Regions from separate parts of the Brevundimonas sediminis genome, predicted to be linked through region 1. Evidence: predicted binding sites of a transcription regulator. Region 1 holds the regulator's gene; the other holds the start of a gene.
The links. The regulator HrcA, encoded in region 1, represses chaperone genes, less so after heat shock. The targets are predictions, from matches to a motif close to GTTAGCANTCNNNNNNNNNGANTGCTAAC.
Positions count from the first base shown of each region.

Region 2: groES (co-chaperone GroES) is a predicted target of HrcA. The motif match lies at 1,534-1,562, and genes of this name have one in related genera.

Region 1 is NZ_JBLYQK010000002.1:65,728-69,132, reverse strand. Features, by position in the region: gene ACLQ7T_RS01830 (dienelactone hydrolase family protein) at 1-519, shown strand, start outside; gene grpE (nucleotide exchange factor GrpE) at 601-1,197, opposite strand; gene hrcA (heat-inducible transcriptional repressor HrcA) at 1,230-2,318, opposite strand; gene ACLQ7T_RS01815 (DUF1287 domain-containing protein) at 2,315-2,980, opposite strand; gene rph (ribonuclease PH) at 3,027-3,405, shown strand, end outside.
Region 2 is NZ_JBLYQK010000035.1:4,552-7,956, reverse strand. Features, by position in the region: gene groL (chaperonin GroEL) at 1-1,073, opposite strand, end outside; gene groES (co-chaperone GroES) at 1,172-1,459, opposite strand; gene ACLQ7T_RS14075 (tetratricopeptide repeat protein) at 1,625-3,094, opposite strand; gene ACLQ7T_RS14070 (YMGG-like glycine zipper-containing protein) at 3,249-3,405, shown strand, end outside.

The sequences.
Region 1 (3,405 bases):
ATGAGCCGCATCATGCAGATCGTCTCGGCCGCCAACTATGAGCAGGTCATGGGCGACGTTTCGGCCACCCTCGACTGGGTCAGCCAGCAGCTCTGGGCCGACGGCGACAAGGTCGGCATCACCGGCTGGTGCTGGGGCGGCAAGGTGGTCTGGCAGGCCTGCGCCCGCTTCGCCGTGCTTGACGCCGGGGTCGCCTGGTATGGTCGTCTGGCCCCCGCGCCCAACGCCACATCGGAACAGACCGCCGCCGGCCAGCCCTGGCCCGTCGATCTGGCCGATGATCTGAAGTCCCCGGTTCTGGGCCTGTACGGCGAGGCCGACACCGGCATTCCCCTGCCCAGTGTCGAGGCCATGCGCAGCGCCCTGGCCCGCGCGGGCCAGACCTCCAGCCAGATCATCGTCTATCCGGCCGCCCCACACGGCTTCCACGCCGACTACCGCGACAGCTACCGCGCCGACGCCGCGACCGACGGCTGGTCGAAGCTGCTGGCCTTCTTCGAGGCGCGACTGAAGGGGTGAGGCGATCGAAAAGTGCTAGTGAGTCGTGAGTAGAAAACGAACGACTGCGGCCGGCACGGCCTCCTACTCACGACTCACTCTTCACGCCTGTCCGTCGAAATTCCCGCCGGTCTGCGCGGCGGCCTGATAGGCCGCATTGCCCGCGGCGGCGCCGGAGCCCTTGGAGGCGACCACCACCATGGCGGGACGCACGGTGCGGCCGAACAGGGCATAGCCGGCCTGAAGGGTCTGGATCACCTGGCCGCCCTGAACAGTGTCGGACGGCTGCTCCATCATCGCCTGATGCAGGTGCGGATCGAAGACCTCGCCCGGCTCGGGCGCGACGCGCTTCAGGTTGTTCGCCTCGAAAGCCGAGAACAGGGCCTTCTGGGTCAGCTCCAGACCCGAGACCAGGCCGGCGGCGGCCCCGTCGGCGTCCCCCCCTTCACGAACCTTGGGCGCGGCCTGGATGGCGCGTTCCAGATTGTCGGCCACCACCAGAAGATCACGGGCGAATTTCTGGATGGCGTAGGCGCGCGCGTCGTTGTTTTGCGTCTCGGCCCGTCGCTTGATGTTCTCGGACTCGGCGACCGCGCGCAGGGCGCGGTCCTTCCACTGGTCGCGCTCGGCGATCACGGCGTCGAGCGGCGCCAGATCGTCGCCCGCAAGGCCCTCGGCCTCGCCGATGTCAGCGTCCAGTTCGGTTTCCGGTTCGTAGTCGGGGGTGTCGTTCACGTCTCTTGTCCGTCCAGCATCCGGCCCAGCACCCGGGCGGTATAGTCCACCAACGGGATGACACGGGCGTAGTTCAGTCTTGCAGGTCCAATCACGCCGATGGCGCCCAGAACCCGTTGTCGGCCGCTCATATAGGGCGCCGCGATGACGGCGGAACCCGAAAGTGAGAACAACCGTGTTTCAGCGCCGATGAAGATGCGGACGCCCTGGGCCGCGGATACCCCGTCCAGCAGTCCGATCAGTTGCTCCTTCTGCTCCAGATCGTCGAACAGGACACGGACCTTCTCCAGATCCTCCATCGCCCCGGCGTCCTGCAAAAGGTTGGCGCGCCCCCGCACGATCAGGGCCCGCTCGCGCTCTGCGCCCCCCGACCACGCCGCCAGTCCGTCCTCGACCAACCGGGCGGCGGTCTCGTCCAGCTCCCGTCGAGCCACATCCAGTTCGGTGCGCATCTCGGTGCGTGCCTCGTGCAGCGGACGACCGCGCAAACGAGCGTTCAGGAAGTTCGACGCCTCCTGCAGGGTCGAGGGCGTCACTCCGGCCTTCAGCGGCATCAGCCGGTTCTCGACCGTGCCGTCGTCGCCGACCAGCACCGCCAGCGCCTGGTCATGGCCCAGGGCCACGAACTCCACATGCTTGACCCCGGCGTCGCGCACCGGGCTGGCCACGATCGAGGCTCCACCCGCCAGTCCGGACAGCAGGGACGACGCCTCGTTCAGCGCCTCCTCGAAACTGCGTCCGCGCCCTGCCAGCCGCGCATCGATCTCGCGGCGCTCCTCCGTCGGGATGTCGCCGACCTCCAGCAGGCCGTCGACGAACAGACGCAGGCCCGCATGGGTCGGGATACGCCCGGCCGAAGTGTGCGGCGAAGCCAGCAAACCCGCCAGTGTCAGGTCCTGCATCGTGTTGCGGATCGAGGCGGGCGACAGGCTGATCCCGCTCAGCGACAGGGTCCGCGACCCCACCGGCTCGCCGGTCTGCAGATAGCTCTCGACGATGCGGCGGAAGATGTCGCGCGCACGCTGGTCCAGCCCGGCCAGCCCGCCGGCTTCCAGCGCGGTCGAGGTCAGAAGGGGCGGCTTCATGCGATGCCCCCCGACCAGCGGTAATGACCGTGCGCGGCCCGCCACAGCCCCATCAGCCAGAGCGGATGCTGCATGGCGCCAGACCCCGCATTGTGCAGCAGCAGGGGCGACTTTCCGCCCCGCGTCACGATGCCGATATGCGGCGCATCCTTGTCGCTCCGCCAGGTCAGGATATCGCCGACCCTCAGAGGTTTCGGAAAAGATGCCCCCCCGGTCTTCTTCGTCGCCGTCCAGAGTTCGCCGCCCTGCCGGGCGAAGTACGTCTCCAGATTGGGCACGCGGCGGTGGTCGATGTTGGCGTCGGGTCGCTTCAGTCCCCAACGGTCGGGATAGGCGTCGAAATGCGCCGTCATGTCCTCATGGATCAGCCGTTGCAGATCGACCCCCAGACCGTCACGCGCCGCGCGGATGACCACATCGGCGCACACACCGGTCTTCCTGGGCACATCTCCGCCCGGATAGGTCAGGCCGACGTAGGCGGGATCATACTCCTTGGTCACGCCCAGTTGCTTCTGCGCCGCCGAAGCCAGTTTCGACGCACCGCCCGCGCTGTCATCCACGTCGATCACGCCGGTGCAGGCGCCCAGCGGCAACAGGCCGGCCAGCCCCCCGGCCAGCAGGAGACGTCGATCGATGCTCGGGGCAGGGGCATACAGGGTCACGGTTTCAGGATAAGCAGCGCCGCGACGGCTTCCAAGGACCACGATCATGACCACGCCCCGCCCTTCCGACCGCACCCCCGAACAGCTCCGCACTGTGACCTTGGAGACCGGGGTAAACCGCTACGCCGAGGGCTCCTGCCTCGTGACGTTCGGGAATACGAAGGTTCTGGTCACCGCCTCGGTGGAGGAGAACGTCCCGAGCTGGATGCGCGGCAAGGGTCAGGGCTGGGTCACCGCCGAATACGGCATGCTGCCCCGCGCCACCCACACCCGCGGGCGTCGCGAAGCCGCCGCCGGCAAGCAGACCGGCCGCACGCAGGAAATCCAGCGCCTGATCGGCCGCTCACTGCGCGCCGTCGTGGATCTGAAGGCGCTCGGCGAACGTCAGGTGGTGCTGGACTGCGACGTCATCCAGGCCGACGGCG
Region 2 (3,405 bases), on a different contig from region 1:
GAGGTCGTGGCTTCGATCTGGGCCTTGATCTGGGCGACGCGGCCCTCGATGTCAGCCTTCTCGCCGACGCCTTCCACGATGGTGGTGTCGTCCTTGGTGATGGTGACCTTCTTGGCGCGGCCCAGCATGTCCAGGGTCACGTTCTCGAGCTTGATGCCCAGGTCTTCCGAAATGACCTGGCCGCCCGTCAGGATGGCGATGTCTTCCAGCATGGCCTTGCGGCGGTCGCCGAAGCCCGGAGCCTTGACGGCGGCGACGCGCAGGCCGCCGCGCAGCTTGTTGACCACCAGGGTGGCCAGGGCCTCGCCCTCGATGTCCTCGGCGATGATGATCAGCGGGCGACCCGACTGGACCACGGCTTCCAGGATCGGAAGCATGGCCTGCAGCGACGACAGCTTCTTCTCGTGGAGCAGGATGAGCGGCTCCTCGAGCTGGGCCTCCATCTTGTCGGCGTTGGTGATGAAGTAGGGCGACAGGTAGCCGCGGTCGAACTGCATGCCCTCGACGACGTCGACGGTGGTTTCGGCGGTCTTGGCTTCCTCGACCGTGATCACGCCTTCATTGCCGACCTTGGCCATGGCTTCGGCGATCAGGGTGCCGATTTCCTCGTCGCCGTTGGCCGAGATGGTGCCGACCTGGGCGATTTCCGAGTTGTTCGAGACCGGCTTGGAGATGGTCTTGACCTCCTCCAGGACGACGCCGACAGCCTTGTCGATGCCGCGCTTCAGGTCCATCGGGTTCATCCCGGCGGCGACGGCCTTGAGGCCTTCCTGCACGATGGCCTGGGCCAGGACGGTCGCGGTGGTGGTGCCGTCGCCCGCCTTGTCGTTCGTCTTCGACGCGACTTCGCGGATCATCTGGGCGCCCATGTTCTCGAAGGCGTCTTCCAGCTCGATTTCCTTGGCGACCGAAACGCCGTCCTTGGTCGAGCGCGGGGCGCCGAAGGACTTCTGGATCACGACGTTGCGGCCCTTCGGACCGAGGGTGACCTTCACCGCATTGGCGAGGACGTTGACGCCGCGCAGCATCTTGTCGCGCGCGTCGGTGTTGAACTGTACGATCTTGGCGGCCATCCGGCTGCTCCTTGATAATTGCTAGTGAGTAGTGAGTGGAAGGTCGGAGCGGCGGCGGGAGCAGGTCTTCTGCTCACGGCTCACCACTCACGCCTCACTCAGCTCAGGACGCCCAGGACGTCCGATTCCTTCATGATGATCAGGTCTTCACCGTCGATCTTGATCTCGGTGCCCGACCACTTGCCGAACAGGATGCGGTCGCCGGCCTTCAGTTCCAGGGCCTGGACGACGCCCTTGTCGTCACGGACGCCGGCGCCGACGGCGATGACTTCGCCTTCCTGCGGCTTTTCCTTGGCGGTGTCGGGGATGATGATCCCGCCCTTGGTCTTGGATTCTTCTTCAACGCGCTTGACCAGCACGCGGTCGCCGAGCGGACGGAACGCCATCGGACTTCTCCCTCTTGAAACCCCCGGATCGGGGCGTTCTGAAATGATCGGTCGCCCTCCCGCCCGGTCGCCGCTTTGGCAGCCGACCGGTGAGAGTGCCAACGCGAGCGGCAGGTAGGGGGGCGGGCATCCAGCGTCAAGCGGCGCCCGTGGAATTTCGCCGGGTCAGTCGGTCGCGGCGGCGAGGGTCCAGGCGGCCTCGACCTGCCGGGCGAAGAGCGGTCGGGCGCCCCGGACCCGGGTCCGCCAGTCGCGGCCCCGGGCCTGCTGGCCCAGCAGCTCCTCCAGGCCGCCGCGCACCAGGGCCAGGGCCTCATCCGACCGGGCCCGGTGGATCAGGAAGCCGGCGTACTGCTCCGTCCCCGCCAGGGCGACGGCGTGCCCCGGCGGCAGGCGCGTCGCGGCGAGGGCGGCGGCGCGACGGTAGACGCCCTCGGCCTCCGGCGCCCGGCCCAGCCGGTCCAGCACCGCGCCGTAGCCGTGGAGGGTTTCCAGCAGGTCCGGACTGTCGGGGCCCACGCCGGCCTCATAGACGGCCAGACCCTCGCGGAACGGCGCCTCGGCCTCGGTCCAGCGGCCCTGATCCGCCAGGGCGTAGCCCAGGTTCGCCCGGGCGTTGCCGGTAAACGGGTGGTCCGGTCCGACGATCTCCAGCGCCAGCGCCAGCGCCCGGCGGAAGGGCGCCTCGGCGCGCTCCCCCTGCCCGGTCTCGTGCAGATACCAGCCATAGTTGGTCAGGCACTGGGCCAGCAGGACGGGGTCGTTCGCACCTTCGGCGATCGTCACCGCCCGGGCGTAAAGGGGTTCAGCCTGGGGAGCCCGGCCTGTGCGTCGCAGCGAATTGCCGAGGTTGGACAGCACGATGGCGACGTGAAAGTCGTCCGGCCCGTACAGCCGCTCGTACATGCCCAGCACCTGCCGGTAGAGGGGGTCGGCCTCGGCATGCCGTCCCTGGGCGGTCAGGGCGTTGGCGACCAGATTCAGGCTGTCGGCAGTCTTTTCGTGCACCTCGCCCAGACGAAGCCGGCGGAGGTCCAGGCTGGCCCGGGCCGCCACCTCGGCCTCCTCATTGCGGCCCAGCGCGTCCAGGGCGCGGGCCCGGTCATACAGAAGCGTGGCCCTTTCGGTCAGATCGGCCTCGGCCTCGCCCAGCAGGGACAGGGCCCGGTCCAGATCGCCGAGGGCGCCGACGTAGTCGCCGGTCTCCAGCTTCAGGCGGGCGCGGACGGCCATGGGGTGCGCCACAGCGCGATCATCCGGCCCGAGACGGGTCTCGACCACCTCCACCGCGGCCTTCAGCGCCGCCCCGGCGCCGGCCGCGTCTCCCGCGCCGTAACGCTCGACGCCCAGCGCCACCAGGGCCTCGGCAGCGACGCGGGGGTCGGCTTCCCGCTCCAGAATGGCCCGGACGGGATCGACCTCGGTCGGGGCGGAGATGCGCACATCGGACGGCGCGCGGGTCGCGGGCGGTCGCGCCGCCGGCGGCGGAGGGGGCGGCGGAGGAGGTGGTGGTGGCGGCGGCGGGGGAGGCGGTTCCTGTGGCGCGACCTGCGCGGCGACCGGCGTGGCGATCGTCAGCGACAGGCCGACGCCCGCCCCTACGGCCAGAACCACGATCATCAGAAGTCGCGTCACGCCTTGACCCTCCCGGTCGCGCATCAGCCCGCATTACACCGATTTATGCAAGGTGAACCGGACCTGAACATCGTCCTCCCGGCCGGTTCAGCCTCGCGCCTCCATAAAGGTCCCACACCCGGCGACGACGCCGGACCGTTTGAAGGAGCCGACCATGAAGACGTTCTCGAAATTCGCAGTCGCCACGCCGGCCCTGGTCGGCGCCGTGACCCTGATGGCGGCCGCCCCGGCCTCGGCCCAGAGCTACCGTGACCGCAACGACGACAACACCGGCCGCAACGCCGTGGTCGGCGCCGTTGTCGGCGGCCTGG